DNA from 4 places in the Mycobacterium sp. NGS50 genome. Region 4 is predicted to be linked to each of the others. Evidence: riboswitches for the same ligand, from Rfam matches in the RefSeq annotation. Region 4 holds a riboswitch; each other region holds the start of a gene.
What was found. Region 4 has a riboswitch for cobalamin ahead of AC5Y36_RS11870 (ABC transporter substrate-binding protein). Riboswitches for the same ligand answer to the same signal wherever they lie in the genome.
Positions count from the first base shown of each region.

Region 1: it holds a riboswitch for cobalamin, as region 4 does, so the genes downstream of both, AC5Y36_RS17015 (PPE domain-containing protein) here and AC5Y36_RS11870 (ABC transporter substrate-binding protein) in region 4, are expected to answer to the same signal.
Region 2: it holds a riboswitch for cobalamin, as region 4 does, so the genes downstream of both, AC5Y36_RS17045 (magnesium chelatase subunit D family protein) here and AC5Y36_RS11870 (ABC transporter substrate-binding protein) in region 4, are expected to answer to the same signal.
Region 3: it holds a riboswitch for cobalamin, as region 4 does, so the genes downstream of both, metE (5-methyltetrahydropteroyltriglutamate--homocysteine S-methyltransferase) here and AC5Y36_RS11870 (ABC transporter substrate-binding protein) in region 4, are expected to answer to the same signal.

Region 1 covers NZ_JCALCW010000023.1:70,475-76,270, forward strand. The annotation lists gene trpS (tryptophan--tRNA ligase) at 1-740, opposite strand, end outside; gene AC5Y36_RS17010 (exodeoxyribonuclease III) at 737-1,579, opposite strand; gene AC5Y36_RS17015 (PPE domain-containing protein) at 1,591-3,213, opposite strand; cobalamin riboswitch at 3,251-3,415, opposite strand; gene AC5Y36_RS17020 (ferredoxin-like domain-containing protein) at 3,483-4,373, shown strand; gene AC5Y36_RS17025 (precorrin-8X methylmutase) at 4,370-5,038, shown strand; gene AC5Y36_RS17030 (precorrin-2 C(20)-methyltransferase) at 5,035-5,796, shown strand, end outside.
Region 2 covers NZ_JCALCW010000023.1:76,759-81,664, forward strand. The annotation lists gene AC5Y36_RS17030 (precorrin-2 C(20)-methyltransferase) at 1-262, shown strand, start outside; gene cobM (precorrin-4 C(11)-methyltransferase) at 259-1,026, shown strand; gene cbiE (precorrin-6y C5,15-methyltransferase (decarboxylating) subunit CbiE) at 1,012-2,223, opposite strand; cobalamin riboswitch at 2,227-2,356, shown strand; gene AC5Y36_RS17045 (magnesium chelatase subunit D family protein) at 2,369-4,309, shown strand; partial or broken gene cobO (cob(I)yrinic acid a,c-diamide adenosyltransferase) at 4,309-4,906, shown strand, end outside.
Region 3 covers NZ_JCALCW010000012.1:131,612-137,407, forward strand. The annotation lists gene AC5Y36_RS11130 (NAD(P)H-dependent amine dehydrogenase family protein) at 1-630, opposite strand, end outside; gene AC5Y36_RS11135 (LLM class flavin-dependent oxidoreductase) at 627-1,607, opposite strand; gene AC5Y36_RS11140 (SDR family oxidoreductase) at 1,717-2,376, shown strand; cobalamin riboswitch at 2,446-2,675, shown strand; gene metE (5-methyltetrahydropteroyltriglutamate--homocysteine S-methyltransferase) at 2,814-5,081, shown strand; gene AC5Y36_RS11150 (IS110 family RNA-guided transposase) at 5,412-5,796, shown strand, end outside.
Region 4 covers NZ_JCALCW010000014.1:8,346-14,141, reverse strand. The annotation lists gene AC5Y36_RS11880 (ATP-binding cassette domain-containing protein) at 1-410, opposite strand, end outside; gene AC5Y36_RS11875 (FecCD family ABC transporter permease) at 407-1,453, opposite strand; gene AC5Y36_RS11870 (ABC transporter substrate-binding protein) at 1,450-2,640, opposite strand; cobalamin riboswitch at 2,678-2,867, opposite strand; cobalamin riboswitch at 2,864-2,994, shown strand; gene cobN (cobaltochelatase subunit CobN) at 3,027-5,796, shown strand, end outside.

The sequences.
Region 1 (5,796 bases), on a different contig from region 4:
GTGAGCAGATTGGACACCCCGGGTTTGGATTCCGGGTCATAGCGGATCTCCCGCTCGCTGTCGGTGACCGCCGACCGGATCTTCTTGGCGCTGACCGCCGGATCGTCGAGCAGGCTGATCAGCCCGGCGTCGCTGGCCGCCGACTTGCTCATCTTGGCGGTCGGGTCCTGCAGGTCGTAGATCTTGGCGGTGACCTTCGGGATCATCAGATCGGGCACGACGAAGGTGTCCGGGTAGCGCGCGTTGAAGCGCTGGGCGACGTCGCGCGCCAACTCCAGGTGCTGGCGCTGATCCTCCCCGACCGGCACCAGCTGGGTGTCGTAGGCCAGCACGTCGGCGGCCTGCAGCACCGGGTAGGTGAACAGACCGACCGTGGTGGCGTCGGCGCCCTGCTTCTGCGACTTGTCCTTGAACTGCGTCATCCGCGACGCCTGACCGAACCCGGTAAAACAGCCCAGCACCCAGGCGAGTTCGGTGTGGGCGGGCACGTGGCTCTGCACGAAAATGGTGCTGCGGGCCGGGTCGATCCCCAGCGCCAGGTACTGGGCGGCCGTCACCAAAGTGCGCTGCCGCAGCGTGGCCGGGTCCTGCGGGACGGTGATCGCGTGCAGGTCGACGACGCAGAAGAACGCCTCGTGGTCGTCCTGCAGCCCGACCCACTGGGTGACCGCGCCCAGCGCGTTGCCGAGGTGCAGTGAGTCAGAGGTGGGCTGGACGCCGGAGAAGACACGGGTGCTCATGATCCGTCGATCTTGTCACGGCCGTACTCGACGGTCACCGGTGCGTGGTCCGACCAGCGCAGCGCGTAGGCCGCCGCACGTTCCACTCGCGCCGCGCCGGCCCGCGCGGCCAGCCGGGTGTTGGCCAGCTGGTAGTCGATGCGCCAGCCGGCGTCGTTGTCGAATGCTTTGCCCCGCCACGACCACCAGGAGTACGGCCCCGCCACCCCCGGGTGCTGTTCGCGCACCACGTCGACCCAGCCGTCGGCCAGCAGGTCGGACAGCCATTGCCGCTCGCTGGGCAAGAAGCCGGACTTCTTGAGGTTGCCCTTCCAGTTCTTGATGTCGTGCTCGGTGTGGGCGATGTTCCAGTCCCCGCACACCACCGCGTCGCGGTGCTCGCGGGACAGCACCGCCATGCGGGCGGCCAGCGCCGCCATGAAGCGCTCCTTCTCCAGCTGGTGCGCGGTTTCGGCCTCCCCGGTGTGGACGTACACGCTGGCCACCGTCAGCGGGGTGGCCGTGTCCGGCATGTCCAGGTCGACCTCCAGGTAGCGACCGTGCCGCGCGAACTCCACGTCACCGTCCAACCCGGTGCGCACCGCGGTGAACGGCCGACGGCTCAGCACCGCAACACCGTTGCGGCCCTTCAGGTGCGCATCGGCCGAGGCCAGGTGCCAGCCGGTGGCCAGCGCGGGCGCCAACGCGGTGGTCAGCTGGTCATCGTCGGCGCGGGTTTCCTGCAGGCAAACCACGTCCGCGGCGGTCTGGTCCAGCCAGACCAGCAGGCCGAGGTTGTCGTCGGAGCGTTGCTTGACCGCTGCGCGGATGCCGTTGACGTTGACGGTGCTGATGATCACGGGTCACGACATTAACCAGTGTCGTGATCCCAGCTGCTGGGCAGCATCGGCACCGCCGCGCCGCGCCCGGCCACCGTGGTCAACCCGGTCGGTCCGTCGCCCGGGCGTGACACGGCGCCGGCGAAACCGAGCGCACCGGCGTCGGAGTCCGACGGCTCGAGGTCCATGTATTCGTAGCCCCGGCCGAGTTGGGTGGCCTTGACCCGCCGGCGGCGCCGGGCTGCGGGCTGCTCCTCGGCGGGCACCGGTGCCGCCGGGGCCTCGGCGCTGTCGGGCTCGGGGGCCTTGCGGGAGCGGGCGCTGCTGGCCGCTGGACGCCGGGCACCGGCGGGCAGCGCGCCGGCCAGGTAGGCCAGACCCTGCATGGTTGCCGACGGCGGGCCGGCGGGCGTGGGGGGCGGGGCTCCGGGCGCCGGCGGTGCAGGTGTCGCCGCGGGAGCCGGGGCCGGAGCGGGCGCGGGCGCCGGCGCCGGTGTGGGAACCGGGGGCGGGGCCGGGCTCAGCGCCATAAACGGCGGCGGGCTCGGGATGAGCACCGGCGGGACGGGTTGCAGTCCCGCCAGCCCGGCCAGGCCCGCGAGGCCGGTCAGCATCACCGGGGCCGCCGCCAACGGCACCAGCGGGATGGTCAGCAGCGGCAGGAAGGCCGGCAGCAGGATCAGCGTCTCCTCGAGCAGGGTCTTCAGCAGCGCGATGGTGTCGGTGATGATCGTGCCGATGGCCTCGATGGTGGTGAACAACAACGTGTAGGCGATCGCTGCGGGGTTGCCGGACGAAAACGCCAAGGTGAGGTCCGCGCTGATGAACGCAAAGGTCTGCGACAGGAACGCGGCGTAGGTGCCGAAGTCCATCGGATAGCCCAGCGCGAACGCGATGTTGAACGGGTCGAGGAACGAAATCGGGTTTCCGACCCACGGCAGATACGGGTCGATCCCGTTGAGCAGCGACTGCAGGTAGGGATTCGCCATCAGCTGGTTGATCATCGGCTGCAGGTAGTTGTTGTAGAAGTCGGTGTAGCCGATCTGCTGTAACCACTGCTGGATGTCGCCCTGCTGATCCGGCGGTAGAGCTGGACCGTCGTCGGCGGCGGCGTTGGCCGTGAGGATCGTCGGTGCGGCCGTGCTCTGCGGCGCGCCGGCCACCGCCGCGGAAGCCACCGCCTGGTAGGTGCTCATCACGGTGGCGGCCTGCACCCACATCCGCGCGTAGTCGGCCTCGTTCAGGGCGATCGGGATGGTGTTGAGGCCGAAGAAGTTGGTCGCCAACAACAGCCCGTGTACGGCATGGTTCGCGGCCAATTCGCCCAGCGTGGGCATGGTCGCCACGGCGGCGGTGTAGGCGGCGGCCGTGGTTTGCTGTCCGGCGGCCATCGCGGCCGCGTTGAGACTTTCCTGCGACAGCCACGCCAGGTACGGCGCGTGGGCGGCCGCGTAGGTTTGCGCGCTGGGTCCTTCCCAGGCCCCGGCCGTGACCGCCCCCAGCAGCGCGGTCAGCTCACCGGCCGTCTCTTCGTACTGGGTGCTCAGCACGCTCCAGGCGCCCGCGGCCGCCAGCATCGGACCCGCTCCGGGACCACTGGACAGCAGGGTCGAATGCACCTCGGGAGGGCTGGCCATCCAGATGGGCGCGGTCATCGACGTTCGTCGGCTCTCTCGGGGTGCACCGCCCCGGGTCGCAGGATGCGATGACGCCAGTGTCCTGGCTCTCGGATCACAGCTCGCCTCGCCTTCCAACTCCGCAAAGAGCCGTGGCGGTTGAGGGTCGCTCCCCGATGACAGTGGCGGGACCGCGCCGGATTCACACCGGCTTCCTGCAACGTCATCGCCTTACCTGCGGAATTATTGCACCAGGCCTCGTCTGCCACGATCAATGGGCGAAATCCACTGACCGGAAAGCGATGCGCATGCCGACCTCATCCGCCCAGGGCGGTCGCACCCGGACCGACCTGTGCCCGGGTGCGCTACGGCCCTGGCCTGCCGGGGACGGACTGCTGGTCCGGCTGCGGCTGGTGGGGGGACGGCTGCCCGTCGCGTCGTTGACCCGGCTCCTGGCGGTCAGCGACGAGTTCGGCGACGGGCGACTGCACCTGACCAAACGCGCCAACCTGCAACTGCGCGGGCTGCCCGGGCGCGACCGCCAGCTGGATCCGGCGGTGCTGTCCGCTCTCGAGGCGACCGGGTTGTTGCCGTCGCGCACCCACGAACTGGTCCGCAACATCCTGGTTTCCCCGCAGAGCGGATACGGCGGCGGGCGGGCCGATCTGCGCCCGGTAGCCCAACGGCTGGATGTGCTGCTGTGCGGCGATCCGCGATTCGCCGGGCTGCCGGGCCGCTTCCTGTTCACCCTCGACGACGGGCGGGGTGATCTGCTCGACCGGCTGACGGCACCCCGGGGCACCGATCTGGGCCTGGTTGCGCTCAGCGAGACCGAGGCCCAACTCCGCATCGGTCAGCAGTGGGGCAAGGTAGTGCGCGTGGAAGACTCCCCCGGCCACCTTGCCGCGCTGGCGCAGGCGTTCCTCGCCGCCCGCGGGAACGGGGTGGATGCGCCCTGGCACATCCGGGAGTTGACCGCGCCGCTGGTGCCTGCCGGCACCGCCGATCCGCGGCTACCCGCCCCGGGCGGCCCGCTGCACTACGGTGCGGTGCCCGGCGGCATCCATCAGGAGATCCCCGGCGGGGTGCTGACCGCCGACCTCGCACGCGCGTTGGCCGAGACCGGCGGCACCTCCGACCTGGTCGTGACGCCGTGGCACGGCATCCTGATCCCCCGAACACAGGAGACGATTGCGTGACCGGCCCAGCTGGGCGCCCGACCCGGCGCTACCCGTACATCGATGACGGCCCGGCGATCTACGTCGAATCGTTCGCGACGATCCGGCGCGAGTCCGACCTGTCGCACCTCCCCCCGGCGGCCGAAGGGCTCGCGGTGCGGATGATCCACGGGGCCGGTCAGACCGACGTGGCCGGTGACCTGGTGATCCACCCCGACGCCGTTCCGGCCGGGCGCGCCGCACTGGCCGCCGGCGCACCGATCCTGTGCGACACCCGGATGGTGGCGGTCGGGGTGACCGCGGGCCGGCTGCCGGCCGGCAACGAGGTGTTGTGCTATCTGCGCGATGACCGGGTTGCGGCGCTGGCCGCCGACTGGGGAACGACCCGTTCGGCGGCGGCGGTCTCGCTGTGGGAGCCGGTACTGGCCGGTGCCGTCGTCGCGATCGGCAATGCGCCGACCGCGCTGTTTCACCTGCTGGAGCTGATCCTGGACGGCGGTCCGCGGCCGGCGGTGATCGTCGGCTGCCCGGTGGGTTTCATCGGCGCCGCCGAATCCAAGGATGCCCTGGCGGCCCTGCACGCCGACCACGGCATCGATATCCCGTTCATCACGGTCCGGGGCCGACGCGGCGGCTCGGCGATCACCTCCTCGGCGCTGAATGCGCTGGCGTCGGACGCCGAATGAGCGGACGGTTCTACGGGGTGGGGCTGGGCCCCGGCGATCCCGAACTGATCACCCGCAAGGCCGCGCGGATCATCGGCGCTGCCGACGTGGTGGCCTATCACGCCGGGGTCAACAAGGCGTCCTACGCCCGGACCATCGCCGCTGACCTCATCGCCGACGACGTGATCGAGGAAGAGTTGCGCTACCCGGTGACCACCGGGGTCACCGACCATCCCGGCGGGTATGCCGGGGCGCTCGCCGATTTCTACGAGGCCTCCGCGGCACGGCTGGCCGCCCACCTGACCGCGGGACGCACCGTGGCACTGCTGACCGAGGGCGACCCGCTGTTCTACGGCTCGTTCATGTACATGCACGACCGGCTCGCCAGCCGCTTCGACACCGAGATCATCCCCGGCGTACCGGCATTCAGCGCCGCCACCGCCGCGCTCGGCGCGCCGCTGGTGCGCCAGACCGACGTGCTGACCGTGCTGCCCGGCACCCTGCCCGAGCACGAACTCGCGGCGCGACTGGCCGACACCGACGGCGCCATCATCATGAAGCTCGGCCGTACCTTCCCCGCCGTGCGGCGCGCCCTGTCCGCCGCCGGACGCCTCGAGCACGCCCGCTACGTCGAGCGCGCCAGCCATCCCGAGCAGCGCTGGCTGCCGGTCACCGACGTTGATGAGACGACGGTGCCGTATCTGTCGCTGATCGTCGTCGACGGCGACTCCCGCAATGGGCGGCGCTCACGCACCCCGGCCGACCAGGTCGCCGTCGCC
Region 2 (4,906 bases), on a different contig from region 4:
GCTGGCGATCTACAACCCGGCATCGCGTGCCCGGCCCGACCAGATCGCAATCGCACGCAAAGTGCTGCTGGAACACCGCTTTCCGCAGACCGTGGTGGTCATCGGCCGCGACATCGGCCGGGCCGACGAGTCGCTGACCGTGACCACCCTGGGCGAGTTGGACACCGACGCGATCGACATGAAATGCCTGCTGCTGGTGGGGGCGTCGTCGACGAGGGTGACGCCGTCGGGCCGGGTGTGGACGCCACGGTGGGTGCGATGAGGACGCCGGTCGAGTTCGTCGGCGCCGGTCCGGGCGCTGCGGACCTGCTGACGGTGCGTGCCGCCCGACTGCTGGCCGACGCCGAGGTGGTGCTGTACCCGGGCAGCTACCTGGATCCGGATGTGCTCGAAGTTTGTTCTGGTGCGGCCGAACTCGTCGACACCCAGGATCTGGACCTGGACGCCATCGTGGAACGGCTGGTGCGGGCCCATGAGTCCGGGAACCGGGTGGTGCGGCTGGTGTCCGGAGATCCGTCGCTCTACAGCGCGGTGTTCGAGCAGACCCGTCGGCTCGACGCGGCGGGGGTGGCGTGGCACGTCACTCCGGGTGTGGCGGCCTACGCCGCCGCCGCCGCGGTCCTGGGCCGTGAGCTGACCGTGCCGCTGGTGGCGCAGTCGGTGGTGCTCACCCGCACCCAGGCCCGCTCCACGGCAATGCCGGCCGGTGAATCACTGGCCGCGTTCGCGGCCACCGGCGCCACCCTGGTGCTGCACCTGGCCATCACCCGCACTCGGGAGTTGATGGCCCAGTTGGCCCCCGAGTACGGGCCGCAGTGCCCGGTGGCCGTCGTCTACCGGGCGTCGCAACCCGACGAGTTGGTGCTGCGCGGCACCCTCGCCGACATCGCCGGGCAGGTTGAGGCGGCGGGCCTGCGTCAAGCCGCCGTGATCCTGGTCGGAAGGGCACTCACCGAAGGCCACGATTCGTGCGCCGGGGAGAGTCACCTCTACGATCCGGGCCGGGACCGATCACGGCAGCGTTAGCGCCCACTGTGTGACGGTGCGCGCCGGTGTCCACCCGGTGAAAGTACCGAGCGGGGCAACGTGTTCGGCGTGGATGCGCGTCAGCTCGCCGCCGTGCTCGCGGAACCCGGCGGCCAGCAGCGCCTCGGTCTCCAGGGTGACCGCGTGTGCGACCAGTCGGCCGCCGGGCCGCAGCGCGGCCAGGCAGTCGGCCAGTACCCCGGGCCGGCTCAGACCGCCGCCGATGAAGACCGCATCCGGTGCCGGCAGACCCGCCAGCGCCGCCGGCGCGGAACCGTGGACCACGGTGAGTGCCGGTACGCCGAGGTTGCGTGCGTTGGCTGAAATACGTTGGGCCCTGGCCTCGTCTGCTTCGACGGCGACGGTGCGACAGGCCGAGTGGGCGCGCATCCACTCGATGCCGACCGACCCGGCACCGGCACCGACGTCCCACAGCAACTGCCCGGGCACCGGCACCAGCCGGGCCAGGGCGATTGCCCGCAGATCGCGTTTGGTCAGCTGCCCGTCGTGCTCGTACGCCTGATCGGGTAAGCCGGGCACCCATCCGCAGCCGTGCCGCATCGGGCCGACCAGGTCCAGCGCGACGATGTTCAGCCGCGGAACCGGGCCTGCGAAACCCGCCGCGGTGCTCTCCCGCACCGATTCGGACTGCCCGCCCAGGTCACCCAGTACCAGCATCCGGCTGTCGCCGAAGCCGCGATCGACCAGCAGCGCGGCCAACTGGGCCGGCGTGGTCTCGTCGGCGGACAGCACCAGCAGCCGCCGGCCCGGTGCCAGTTCACGCAACACCGTGTGCACGTCGCGGCCGACGACGCTGATCACCGCGGTGGACTCCGCCGACCAGCCCAGCCGGGCCCGGGCCAACGCCACCGAGGACACCGCCGGCAACACCGTCACCCGGCCCGCGCCCAACAGCCCGACCAGGGTGGTGCCGACGCCGCTGAGCATCGGGTCTCCCGACGCGAGCGCGACCACCTTCCGGCCGGCCAGCCCCTCCAGCAGCCCCGGCAGACCGGCGCTCAGCGGCGACGGCCACGGCTGACGGTGCTGGCCTGCCACAACGGGCAGCAACTCCAGCTGGCGTGGCGCGCCGAGCACCACGTCGGCGTCCCGCACCACCGCGCGCACCGGTTCGGTGAGGCCGATCCAGCCGTCGGCGCCGATACCCACAACGGTGAGGCGATCGGGTGCAGGCACGGTGCTAGGGTAGCGGCGCGAGGTGCCAGGGAAGTCGGTGCGACTCCGACGCAGGCCCGCTACGGTGTTCCGCGGCGCATCCGACGGATGCTTCTCGGTCAGTCCGATTACCGGCTTCGCGTTACTCACGAGCGGAGCCTCACGTATGCAACAGCTTTACCCGTTCCCCGCCGTCGTCGGCGCGGACCCGGACGCGCCGGGCGGCCTGGACGACATGGCGCTGGCGCTGGTGCTCAGCACGATCTCGCCCACCATCGGCGGGGTACTGATCCGCGGCGAGAAGGGCACCGCCAAGTCGACGCTGGTGCGGGGCCTGGCCCAGGTACTGCCGCCGATCCAGGTGGTGGCCGGCGACCGGTTCTCGTCGGATCCCGCCGATCCCGATCCGCTCTCCCCCGACGGACCGTTCGGCGCCGACGCCGCCGTCGAAACGCGGCCGGTGCGGCTGGTGGAACTGCCGGTCGGCGCCACCGAGGACCGGGTCGTCGGCTCGATCCAGCTGGAACAGGCGCTCAGCGCCGGTGTCGTCGCATTCGAACCCGGGCTGCTCGCCAGGGCACACCGGGGCATCCTCTACGTCGACGAGGTGAACCTGCTGGCCGACCACCTGGTGGATCTGCTGCTCGATGCGGCCGCGATGGGGCAGCTCACCGTCGAGCGCGACGCGGTGTCGGTCACCCACGCCGCCCGCTTCGTCATCGTCGGGACGATGAACCCGGAGGAGGGTGAGCTGCGTCCGCAGCTGCTGGACCGGTTCGGCCTGACGGTGGAAGTCACCGCGCCACGCGATCCGGGGTTGCGCGCCGACGCGGTGCGCCGGCGGCTGGCGTTCGACGCCGACCCGGTGGCGTTCCGTAGCCGCTACGCCGAGGCCGAGAACCGTTTGCGCGCCCGGATTCTCGATGCTCAGGCGCTGCTGGCGCGGGTGCGGCTGGCCGACGACCTACTGCTCAAGATCGGCGAGGTGTGCGCGGCGTTCGACGTCGACGGGTTGCGCGCCGATATCGTCACCGCCCGCACCGCGGTGGCACACGCGGCGTGGCAGGGCCGCGACGAGGTGGCCGTTGACGACATACGGGTAGCTGCCCGGTTGGCATTGCCGCATCGGCGTCGGCGCAATCCGTTCGACGCGCCCGGACTGGACGAGGCGCAGCTCGAGGAGCTGCTCCCGCCCGAAGAGCCGGATCCGGAACCCGAACCCGACGGGCCCGGACCTGAGGGCGGCAGCGCGCCGGATCGAGGCGAGCCATCTTCGCCCGGCCAAGGCGGAACGAGCACGATAAGCGCCGATTCCCCGTACCGAGCACGGCTTTTCACTGTCAACGGCGTCGGGGACGGCCAGGCCGGGCGGCGCAGCCGCGCCCGCACCAGCATCGGGCGCCGCACCGGTGCCGCCCCGCTGCACGCGGCGGGCACCGGCCTGCATCTGTTCGAGACGGTTCGCGCCGCCGCACCGCACCAGGTTGCCCGCGGCCGCGCCGGCGGCCGTCTCCTGCTGGCGGCAACCGATCTGCGGCGCGCGACCCGCGAGGGCCGGGAAGCCAACCTGGTGCTGTTCGTCGTCGACACCTCCGGCTCGATGGCCGCCGCCGAGCGGATGCGTCACGTCAAGACCGCGATCGCCTCGCTGCTGCTCGATGCCTACCGGCGCCGCGACCGGGTCGCCGTGGTCACGTTCCGCGACACCGGCGCCCAGGTGCTGCTGCCGCCGACCGGGTCGGTGGAGATCGCGGCGGTGCGGCTCGATCAGGTGCCGGCCGGTGGCCGTACTCCGCTGGCCGAGGGTCTGGCCGAGGCCGGCGAAGTGATCCGGCGCGAGAAGCTCCGCGATCCGGCGCGTCGCCCGCTGCTGGTGGTACTCACCGACGGCCGGGCCACGGCCGGCGCCGATCCCGTCGAACGGTCCCGACAAGCCGCGGATCACCTGGCCGCACAACGTGTTTCCGCGGTCGTCGTCGACTGCGAGAACGGCAGGATGCGATTGGGACTGGCCCGCGCGCTCGCCGATCATCTACGGGCCGAATACATTCCGCTGCCTCAGGTGAGCGCCGAGGCACTGACCGACATCGTGAGAGGAGCCGCCTGATGCCGCAGGGGCAGCCGCTGACGGTGCCCGACGATCGGTTGACCACCCGGCAGCGTCGCAACCGGCCGCTGCTGGTGGTGCACACCGGGGACGGCAAGGGGAAATCCACCGCGGCCTTCGGATTGGCATTGCGTGGCTGGAATCAGGGATTCCGCATCGGCGTCTTCCAGTTCGTCAAGTCCGCCAAGTGGCGCGTCGGTGAGCAGACCGTGCTGGAGCGGCTCGGCACCTTGCACGACGAAACCGGTGAGGGTGGGACGGTCGAGTGGCACAAGATGGGTTCTGGCTGGTCGTGGAGCCGCAAGACCGGCAGCACCGAGGATCATGCGGGCGATGCCTTGGCGGGCTGGAACGAGATCAAACGCCGCCTTGCCGCCCAGGCTCACGACCTGTATGTGCTCGACGAGTTCACCTACCCGATCGACTGGGGCTGGGTGGACATCGACGACGTGGTGCAGACCCTGGTGAACCGGCCGGGTCACCAGCATGTCGTGGTCACCGGCCGGCGCGCTCACCCGCGACTGGTCGAGATCGCCGACCTGGTCACCGAGATGGCGAAGGTCAAACACCCGATGGACGCCGGCCAGAAGGGCCAGC
Region 3 (5,796 bases), on a different contig from region 4:
AATCGGTGCACTCCAGGCCATTTCGATGAAGCCGGGAGTGCTCAGCATCGGTTCGAAGTCCAGTGGGCGCCCGAATCCCATCCCGTCCATCATGACGTCGGCGACCGGGTAGTGGTCGTTGAGCGCGATCTCCGTCACCGTCACAGTTCGGATCGTCTTTGATTGGGTGGCCAGCACCAGTGCCAGCTGATCCGAGCCGAATCCCGGGAAGACACCGGAGACGTAGAACGAGGCGCCACCGGCCAACGCCGCGGATTCGAGCTGTTCTCGCCAGGTGGGATGAAAATAGCTCGGCGGGTACACCAGGCTGGTCGACGTCGTCGAGACGACGTTGATTCCGGCCTCGAGCAGCCGCAGATAGTCGGGCACCGCGCCGGCGTCGCGGTCGGGCCCGTTTGCGGCGTAGACGACGCAGTCCGGCCGCAGCCCGATCAGCGCCTCGGCATCCTGGGTCGCCGCGACCCCGATCGCGGTGCCTCCGGCCAGCTCGCCGGCGTCGCGCCCGACCTTGTCCGCGGAATGTACCCAGACGCCAATGAGTTCCAGGTCCGGGCGACGCCGGACAGCGTCGATGGCGATGGAGCCGACGCCTCCGGTCGCCCACACGACCACTCGGGTCTTCGGATTCATGCGTGACCCCCAGCTCGAGCCACAGCCGACGCCGCACGTTCCAGATACGGCCAGGCCAATGCGGGTGGCAGACCGGCACACAGCGGCAGCAGCGGCAGGCTGCGGCCGGTGCGCAGATGCCCGACGGCTTCGTCCACGGTGAAAATCCGGTAGGGGCCCGGCGCGGCACGCAATTCGTCCACGCTGGCGGCCCGCGAGATGCTGGCAACCGTGTCGTCGCCGTGCCGGTACTGTGCGGCGGTCACCGCGTCGTGGAGCAGATACGGGCCGAGCTCGCACCAGGCGCGGTCCACGTCGTCGGCGACGAACACCGTGGTCGGCGCGTCGTCGTCGGGAAACCGCGCCGGCCCCGGCTCCCTGCCGTGGGCCCTGCACTGGTCCTCGTAAATTTGTTTGAGACCACCGGAATTCGTCTGGGCGATGAATCCCAGTCCGTGACGAGCCGCTCTCCTGGCCGCCGGCGCGCTGCCGCCGGCGATCATGATGGACGGACCGCCGGGCGTCACGCACGGCGGCGTCAGATGGATGCGGCGGCCATCGTGGTGCACCGGCTCACCGCGCAACAGGTGCAGCAGCAGGGTCAACTTGTCGTCAGCCAAGCGGCCTCGCCGGTGCATGTCGATGCCGAAGTGTGCGTACTCCTCGGCACGGTGACCCAGGCCGAAGGCGTAGGCCACGCGCCCCTTGCTGATGATGTCCAGGACGCTCATCTCTTCGGCCAGCCGGACCGGATCCCAGAATGGCAGCACCACGGCGGCGAGCATGATCGCCAGTGCGTTCGTGCGGGCGGCGATCGCCGCGGCCAGCACCAGCGGCGACGGCAGGTGACCGTCCTCGGTCCCGTGATGCTCGGAAAGCACCGCGGCGATCGCGCCGCGCGTCTCTGCCCAGCCACACATCTCAATCGCTGCGGCGTACAGCTCCGCGGTCGGCGCTCCCGCCGCGGGAGCGCGCATGTCGAAGCGCAGGGTCAACATCTCGCGGTGGCTCCTTTGCGGATCACGCCAGACTATAAACTAATATTTGTTCCCATCGGAAGGGTCCGGCCGATCGCGTGCCCACGTCGTGGCGGGTAGCGTCGGGTACATGGCACGCATTGTCGTTATCGGCGGTCACGGCAAGGTCGCCCTGCAGCTGACCCGCATCCTGAGCGACCGCGGAGACCAGGTCACCTCGGTCTTCCGCAACCCCGACCACGCCGAGGAGGTCGCGGCAACCGGCGCCACTCCCCTGGTAGCCGACATCGAGCAACTGGACACCGCCGCGCTGGCCGACCTGCTGGCCGGCCACGATGCCGTGGTGTTCAGCGCGGGTGCCGGCGGCGGTAACCCGGCCCGCACCTATGCGGTGGACCGGGACGCGGCGATCCGCGTCGTCGATGCCGCCGGGCAGGCCGGTGTGCGCCGGTTCGTGATGGTGTCCTATTTCGGCGCTGGGCCCGATCACGGTGTGCCCGAGGCTAACTCCTTCTTCCCGTACGCCGAGGCCAAGGCCGCCGCCGATGCTCATCTGCGGGCCAGCGATCTGGACTGGACGGTGCTCGGGCCCAGCCGGCTCACCCTGGAGCCGGCCACCGGCGGCATCGCGTTGGGTCCGGAGGCCGGGAAAGGTGAGGTGTCACGGGAGAACGTCGCACGGGTCGTCGCCGCCGCCCTGGCTGACGGCACGACGATCCGGCGCACAATCGAATTCAACGACGGTGACGTGCCCATCGCCGAGGCGCTGGCCAGCCGACGGGACCTTTGACTCGAGGCGCGTGCGAAGGCCTCGCCGGAAAATCGGAGGGGTGATCGCGGCAGTGCGTTCACGGGGTAATCTCCAAAGCGCAGCTGGTCTGCTGACGGCGCCTGTGCGGCGTCAGCATCGAGCGAGGCGTATGCGTCGCGAGAGGGAACCCGGTGAGAATCCGGGACTGTCCCGCAGCGGTAAGCAGGAACGACCGCCGTCAACGGCACTGGTCGAAGGACTGGGAAGCGACGGCTAGTAGGAGCACCCAGCGGTGCGTGCCTGTGAGTCCGAAGACCTGCCAGCTGTGCCGGGCGCGCCGCGTCCGGCGGCTTACCGCCTCGTGGAATGGGCGTCCGGCCGTCACGGTTGCACCTGCTATCCCGTCAGCATGGGCCGTGACCGGATCGGTTTGCGTCCGCCGGCGGTGACCACCCCCGCGAGTGAAGGACGAACTTGTGAGCGCTCAACCGTTTACCGCCACCATCATCGGCTCACCGCGCATCGGACCGCGGCGCGAGCTCAAACGTGCAACCGAGGGCTACTGGGCCGGTCGCACCAGCCGCGCCGACCTGGAATCGACCGCCGCCACCCTGCGCCGCGACACCTGGGCGGCGCTGGCGCAGGCGGGTCTGGATTCGGTGCCGGTGAACACCTTCTCCTACTACGACCAGATGCTCGACACCGCGGTCCTGTTGGGTGCGCTGCCCGCCCGGGTGGCCGGTGTCGCCGACGACCTCGACCGCTACTTCGCCGCGGCCCGGGGCACCGACGAGATCGCCCCGCTGGAGATGACCAAATGGTTCGACACCAACTACCACTACATCGTGCCCGAGATCGGGCCTGACACGAAGTTCGCGCTGAATCCGACCAAGGTGCTGACGGAGCTCAAAGAGGCTCAGGATCAAGGTATTCCGGCCCGCCCGGTGATCATCGGCCCGATCACCTTCCTGCTGTTGAGCAAGGCCGTCGACGATGCGCCGGCACCGATCTTCCGCCTCGACGAACTGACCGACATCTACGCCGAGCTGTTGGGCAAGCTGGCCGAGGCCGGTGCGGACTGGGTGCAGCTGGACGAGCCGGTGCTGGTCACCGACATCGCCGCGGAGGCGCCCGCCCTGGCCGAGCGGGTCTACACCGTGCTGGGTTCGGCGGCCAACCGGCCGGCGATCTTCGTCGCCACCTACTTCGGTGAGCCGGGCGCGGGGCTGGCGGCCCTGGCCCGCACCCCGGTGGAGGCGATCGGCGTCGACCTGGTCTACGGCTCTGGGGCCTCGGTTGCCACGGTGCCCGAATTGGCCGGCAAGACCCTGGTCGCCGGGGTGGTCGACGGACGCAACATCTGGCGCACCGACCTGGAAGCCGCGCTGGGCAAGCTGTCCACCCTCGGCAGCGCGGGCGCGGTGGCTGTGTCTACGTCGTGTTCCACGCTGCACGTGCCCTACACCCTGGACGCCGAAACCGGCCTGGACGACAACCTGCGCAGCTGGTTGGCGTTCGGCGCCGAGAAGGTCACCGAAGTGGTGACGTTGGCGCGCGCCCTGCGCGACGGGCGTGACGCGGTCGCCGACGAGTTCGCCGCCTCGGCGGCCGCTGTGGCGTCGCGCCGAACCGATCCACGCCTGCACAACGGACAGGTGCGGGCGCGCATCGAGACGATCACCGCCGCCGGCGCCCACCGTGGATCGGCGACGGCGCGCCGCGAGGCACAGGACGAGCGGCTGGACCTGCCGCCGCTGCCAACCACCACGATCGGGTCCTTCCCGCAGACCGTCGAGATCCGCAAGGCCCGCGCCGCGCTGGTCGCCGGGGAGATCGACGACGCGGAGTACACCCGCCGGATGCAGGCCGAGATCGCCGCCGTGATCGAGCTGCAGGAGCAGCTTGGCCTGGATGTGCTGGTACACGGCGAGCCGGAACGCAACGACATGGTGCAGTACTTCGCCGAGCAGCTGGACGGCTTCTTCGCCACCGCCAACGGCTGGGTGCAGTCCTACGGCAGCCGCTGCGTGCGTCCGCCGGTGCTCTACGGGGACGTCGCCCGCCCGCATCCGATGACGGTGCAGTGGGCCACCTACGCGCAGTCGCTGACCGACAAGCCGGTCAAGGGCATGTTGACCGGTCCGGTAACCATCCTGGCCTGGTCGTTCGTCCGCGACGACCAGCCGCTGGCCGACACCGCCAACCAGGTGGCGCTGGCCATCCGCGACGAGACGGTGGATCTGCAGGACGCCGGCATCGCGGTGATCCAGGTCGACGAGCCGGCGCTGCGCGAACTGTTGCCGCTGCGCGACGCGGACAAGGCCGCCTACCTGAACTGGGCGGTCGGTGCGTTCCGGTTGGCGACCTCCGGGGTCGCTGACTCCACACAGATCCACACCCACCTGTGCTACTCGGAGTTCGGCGAGGTCATCGGGGCGATCGCCGACCTGGACGCCGACGTCACCTCGATCGAGGCGGCCCGCTCGCATATGGAGGTGCTCGACGACCTCAACGCGATCGGGTTCTCCAACAGCGTCGGGCCCGGGGTCTACGACATCCACTCACCACGGGTGCCCAGCAGCGAGGAGATGGCGGCGTCGCTGCGCGCAGCGCTGAACGCGGTCCCCGCGCAACGGCTGTGGGTCAATCCCGACTGCGGGCTCAAGACCCGTAGGACCGACGAGGTGACCGATTCGCTGCGCAACATGGTCGCCGCGGCCAAGGAAGCCCGCACCGGCGTCTAGTTCTCCACCGCGCCGCCACTCCGCGCGAGCAGCTATCCAGGGGGCTTGGCCCCGTGGTGGAGTCTGAAAATTTGGTGCGGCGTTCGGCTTGGTGAAGTGGTTGCAGCGGGCGTCGGCCGGGTTGACGCTTGAGGGGTGTTTCGGTTGACCCCGTTGCGTCTGTGTTGCCGGTGAGCACGGCGAGCAGCTTGGTGGCTGGAGGGCGCCCCTGTGTTGTGCGGGGGTGGTGGATTGTTGCCTGCGAGCACGCGAGAGAGACTCCTGTTTCTGTTTCGCTCTCCCCGGAACACGCTGGATAACAACAGTTTTGTCGGGAAGGGGTGATCGGTCATGGAGGTGGTTCATCCGCGGTGTGCTGGTCTTGATGTTTCCAAGAAGGACGTCAAGGTGTGTGTGCGGGTTCAGGGCCGGGGTCGGCGCGCCACGACGACGTCGGTGAGCACGTGGGGGTCAACGACCGAGCAGATTCTGGCGTTGCGGGAGCATTTGATCGCTGAGCAGGTGAGCTGTGTGGTGATCGAGTCGACGTCGGATTATTGGAAGCCGTTTTACTATCTGCTCCACGACGCGCTGCCCGTGATGCTGGTCAACGCCCATGCGGTGCGCAACGTGCCCGGCCGTAAGACCGATGTCTCGGATGCGATGTGGCTGGCCGATCTGGGGGCGCACGGGCTGGTACGGGCGTCGTTTGTGCCGCCGGAACCGATTCGTGTGT
Region 4 (5,796 bases):
AGATGCTGCGCGCCGGTGGCCGCCAGCGCCCAGTCCACGATCTGCTCGTCGGCCGGACGCAGCCGGGCAGCCAATCCCAGGTGCGGAATGCGGCCGAGCCCGACCAGTTCCCGGGCCGACAGCAGCCCCGGTTCGATCCGCTCGGTCAGCACCACCGCGACCCGGCGGGCCAGCTCGTCACGGGGCAGCCCGGTGAGGTTGGCGCCGTCGAGCAAGACACGGCCGTCGAGCGCGGGCTGCAGCCCGGCCAACGTGCGGATCAGGGTGGACTTGCCGGCGCCGTTGGGGCCGATCAGCACGGTGAGTTCGCCGCGGCGGGCCCGTGCCCCCAGCCCGGTTGCCACCGTCACCGACCGGCGCCGGGTGCGGTAGCCGATTGCCAGATCAACAAGTTCAACCGCCGGCGTCATGCGGGCAACCCCGATCCGCGACGGGTCCGCAGCAGCACGGTGATCACAACCGGGGCTCCGACCAGCGCCGTGACCGCGTTGACCGGAATCACCAGGTTGCTACCCGGCACCTGGCTGACGATGCCGCACCCGAGCGCGGCCGTCGCACCCAGCAACGTCACCGCCGGTACCACCACACGATGATCGGAGGTGCCGACGGCGATGCGGGCCACATGCGGTACCACCAGGCCGAGGAAGGCGATCGGCCCGCAGAACGCGGTCGTCACACCGGCCAGCAGCGACGCCGAGCCGACCGTGATGACCCGCGCCCGGCGCACGTTGATACCCATCGTCGCCGCGTAACTCTCGCCGAGCAGCAAGGCGTTGAGCGGCCGGATCGTCAGCGTCGCGGCGACCAGCCCGACCGTCACCAGCGGTAGCAGTAGCCGCAGATCGGCCCAGCCGGTTCCGGCGAAGCTGCCCAGCCCCCACAGCAGAAACTGCTGCACCCGCTGCGGGTCGGCGTAGACCATCGCCAGACTCACCAACGCGGTGCTGGCCGCGCCCAACATCACCCCGATCAGCAGCAGCGTCGCCGCCGAACGGGTCCAGCGGGACAGCGTCAGCACCAGGGTCAGCATCGCCGCGGCACCCAGCGCTGCCGCGATGACCCCACCGGCGCGGCTGGCCCCGGCCATACCGGCGGCGAATCCAGCGCCGGCCGCCCCACCGAGCAGCACCACCAGCGCCACGCCGAGGCTGGCGCCGGAACTGACGCCGAGAATGTAGGGGTCGGCCAGGGTGTTGCGGAACAGCGTCTGCAGTTGCAGGCCGGCAACCCCGAGCGCGGCCCCGGCGGCCAGCGCGGTGAGCACCCGGGGCAGCCGCATGTTCGCCACGATCACCTGCCAGCGGGGATCGGAGGGTTGCATGCCCAACAGCACCCGGACGGTGTCGGCCAGCGGCACGCGCACCGGACCGAGCACCAGCCCCAGCAGCGCCAGCGCCAGCACTGCGGCGGCGAGGCCGGCCAACACCAGCGTGGTGCGCGTCGGTGTTCTCATCGGGCCACTCGTTGGTAGAACTCGAATGCATGGCCGGGGGCCAGCTCGGGGTGCAGGATCGCAACCAGGTCGCCGAGCAGCAGATCCGGTCGCGCCGTCCCGCGTTCCCAGTAGGTGTTGTGACCTTGCGTCCCGACGGCCTTGGTCGCCGACCACACCTGTCCGCTGCGGACCGCGGCGAGCTCGCCGTACCGACTGTCCTGGGACACCGCGTCGCCCACCGTTTTCCAATCGTCGGTGACCAGCCACAGGGGTGCGCTTCCGGCGCGGGCGTACACCGACTCGAAGTTCAACTGCCGGTTCTCGGCGCCGGTGTCCGCCAGCCACGGGTAGACACCGCCGGCATCGGCGACCAGGCGGCCGGAGTAGCTGCCGCCGGTGGGCATCGACCAGCTGCCCGAATACATGGTGCCGACCAGCACGTCGACCGGCGTGGCCGACGCGGCCTGTGCGGCCAGGGCGCGGTAGCGGTCGCGGATGGCCTGATACGCGTGCCCGGCCTGCCGCTCGGTTCCGGTCAGCGCGGCGAACATCTTGACCCATTCGGCCCGGCCCAGCGGCGTGGGCTCCAGCCATTCGGCGTCGGCGACCACCGGGACGCCTGCTTCGCGCAGCTTGGGATAGCCGGGGTCGTCCATGCCCGGGGTGACCAAGACGTCGGGGCCGGCGTGCAGCACGGTCTCGACGTTGATCTGGCCGCCCGGTGCGTAGCCGACGATCTGGCCGGCGTCGATGCGTCGGCGGATCTGCGGATCAGCGACCGTGGCCGGGCTGGCCACTCCGGTCACCACGTCGGCGGCGCTGAGCTCGGTGATCATCGCGAGATGCGTCGTCGAACCCGAATACAGGCCGCGTACCGGGATCGTGATCTGTTGGGCGTGGGCGAGCTCGCCGGCCGGCGCCGGTGCAGGCGCACCGCAGCGCACCAACACATAGGACACCGGTTCGCCGCCGAGATAGGGGCGCTTGACGGTCAGGACCTGGTAGCTGTTGTGGTAGTCGATCGAGAAGTTGGTGGCCTCCGACAGTGTCGATTTGTCCGGGAAGTAGTCGGCGGCCGGATCGAAGTCGGTGATGCAGCCCGGCCGCGTATCCGTTGCGGGGGAGGCGTGTTCGGCAGAGCAGCCGGCCATCGAGATGGCCAGCGCTATGGCTAGCGTGCGGGCTACCCGCAGCGCACCGGGCATGGGCGTGCATCAGCTTCCTCGGGGTACACCGCCCCGGTACGCAGGACGCGATGACGTGAGTCTCCTGGCTCTCGGATCACTGTTCGCCTCGCCTTCCAGCCCCACACGTGGCGGGCCGTGGCTGTTGAGGGTCACTCCCCGATGACAGTGGCGGGACCGCTCCGGAATTGCACCGGCTTCCTCATGTCGTCATCGCCTTACCGGCGACATTCTCGCATGTTCGCTGCGTTAGGCTGGCCGCCGTCTCGTGGCAAACAGGAACCCGGTGGAAATCCGGGACGGTTCCGCCACTGTGAGGGGCGCGTGTTGGGGGCGTGTTCCAAGTCAGATACTGGCCGCGGGCATCCGACGACAAGGGGCGCGAACCCCTCGGGAGGACCCTCGTTATGCGACGCATCGCCCTGCTGTCCACCTCGGACACCGACCTGCTGTCCGCACGCGCCAGTGGCGCGACATTCCGGCTCGGCAACCCGGCCCGCCAACCGATCGAACCGGTGCTGGACGGCGCCGACGTCGTGGTGCTGCGGGTGCTCGGATCATCCGCCGAGATCGAAAGCGAACTCGCGGTGGTCCGCGAACGCGGGCTGCCGCTGGTGGTGCTCGGAGGCGAGCGCGCACCCAACGCCGAGCTGATGGAGTGTTCGACGGTCCCGATCGGTGTGGCCGCGCAGGCGCACGCCTACCTGGCCGAGGGCGGGCCGGCCAACCTCGCCCAGCTACATGCGTTCCTGTGCGACACAGTGCTGCTGACCGGGGAGGGTTTCCACGAGCCGGTGGTGATCCCGGAATGGGGATACGCCCAGCGGGAAAGGGGCGAGCCGGCCGAGGCTGCGGACGCGGTGCGGGTGGGGGTGCTGTACTACCGGGCCCACGAGGTCAGCGGCAACGCGGGCTTCGCCCACGCGCTGGCCGACGCCATCGATGCGGTCGGCGCAGCGGCCGGTATACCCATCTTCGCGGCGTCACTGCGCAACGCCCCCGACGAGCTGTTCGACGCGCTGGCCACGCTGGACGCCGTGGTGGTGTGCATGCTGGCCGCCGGCGGCGCGATGAACGCCACCGCCACGGTCGGCGCCGGGGACGACGACGGCGCCTGGGACGTCGAGCGGATCGCCGCGCTGAATATCCCGGTGTTCCAGGGGTTGTGCCTGGCGTCGTCGCGGACGGATTGGGAAAGCAACGACGACGGGGTGTCCCCGCTGGATTCGGCGACCCAGATCGCCATCCCCGAATTCGATGGCCGCATCATCACGGTGCCGTTCTCGTTCAAGGAGATCGACGACGACGGGCTGCCGCACTATGTCGCCGATCCGGAGCGCTGCGGTCGCGTCGCCGGCGTGGCGGTCAAGCACGCCCGGCTGCAGCGGGTGCCGAACGCACAGAAGAAGCTGGCGCTGGTGCTGTCGGCGTATCCCACCAAGCATTCCCGGGTTGGCAACGCGGTCGGCTTGGACACCCCGGCGTCGGCGGTGCGGCTGCTGCACCGGCTGGCCGCCGCCGGCTACGACGTCGGCGACGGATTCGGGGTGCTGGACATCGATGACGAAACGCTGGCCGGGGACCGGCTGATTCACACCCTGATCGAGGCGGGCGGGCAGGACGAGGACTGGCTGAGCGCCGTGCAGTTGTCCGACGCGCAGGTGCGCGTGAGCACAGCGCAGTACGCCGAGTGGACCGCCGAACTTCCGGCGGAACTGCGCGATGCGATGACCCAGGCGTGGGGTCCGGCGCCCGGCAGGCTTTTCGTCAACGACGACGGTGAGATCGTGTTGGCCGCAATGCGATCCGGCAACATCGTGCTGATGATCCAGCCGCCGCGTGGATTCGGCGAGAACCCGGTGGCGATCTACCACGACCCGGATCTGCCGCCGAGTCACCACTATCTGGCCGCGTACCGTTGGCTGGGCAGGGGTTTCGGTGCGCACGCGGTGATACACCTGGGCAAGCACGGCTCGATGGAATGGCTGCCCGGCAAAACCGCGGCGCTGTCTTCCGCCTGTGCGACCGACGCCATGATCGCCGACCTGCCGCTGATCTACCCGTTTTTGGTCAATGATCCCGGCGAGGGCGCCCAAGCCAAGCGGCGGGCGCACGCCACCATCGTCGATCACCTGATTCCGCCGATGGCGCGGGCGGAATCCTACGGTGACATCGCCCGGCTGGAACAGCTGCTCGACGAGTACGGCAACATCGCGACGATGGACCCGGCGAAGCTGCCGGCGATCCGCGGCGAGATCTGGAACCTGATGCGCGCCGCGGAGATGCACCGCGATCTGGGGCTCGACGAGCGGCCCGAAGATGAAGAGTTCGACGACTTCCTGCTGCACGTCGACGGCTGGCTCTGCGAGATCAAAGACGCCCAGATCCGCGACGGGCTGCATGTACTCGGCGGCGCGCCGGTCGGCCCCGAGCGGGTGAACCTGGTGCTGGCGATCCTGCGCGCGCCGCAGGTGTGGGGCGGGGTCGACCACGCGGTGCCCGGGCTGCGGGCCGCGCTGGGACTGAAAGACGACGCTCCTGCGGCGGCGGTGGACGAGATCGAGGGCCGGGCACGCGAACTGGTGGAAGCCATGGAGGCCGCGGACTGGGCGGTGGGCGCAGCCGACGCGCTGCATACCGATCCCGAAGTGTCGCGCGTACTGAGATTCGCTGCCACCGAAGTAGTTCCGCGGCTGGCCGGCACCGCCGCCGAACTGGATGCGGTGCTGCAGGCGCTGGCCGGCGGGTTCGTGCGACCGGGCCCCTCCGGGTCGCCGCTGCGCGGCCTGGTCAACGTGCTGCCGACCGGACGCAACTTCTACACCGTCGACCCGCGCGCCGTGCCGTCCCGGCTGGCGTGGCAGACCGGGCAGGCGATGGCCGACTCGCTGGTGCGGCGCTACCTCGACGACACCGGCACCTACCCGGAATCGGTGGGCCTGTCGGTGTGGGGAACTTCGGCGATGCGCACCTCCGGCGACGACATCGCCGAAGTGCTGGCCCTGCTCGGGGTGCGACCGGAATGGGACGAGGCGTCCCGACGGGTGTCGCGGCTCGAGGTGATCTCATGCGAGGAGCTCGGCCGCCCCAGAATCGATGTGACGGTGCGGATCTCAGGATTCTTCCGGGACGCCTTCCCGCACGTGGTCACGATGCTCGACGACGCGGTGCAGATGG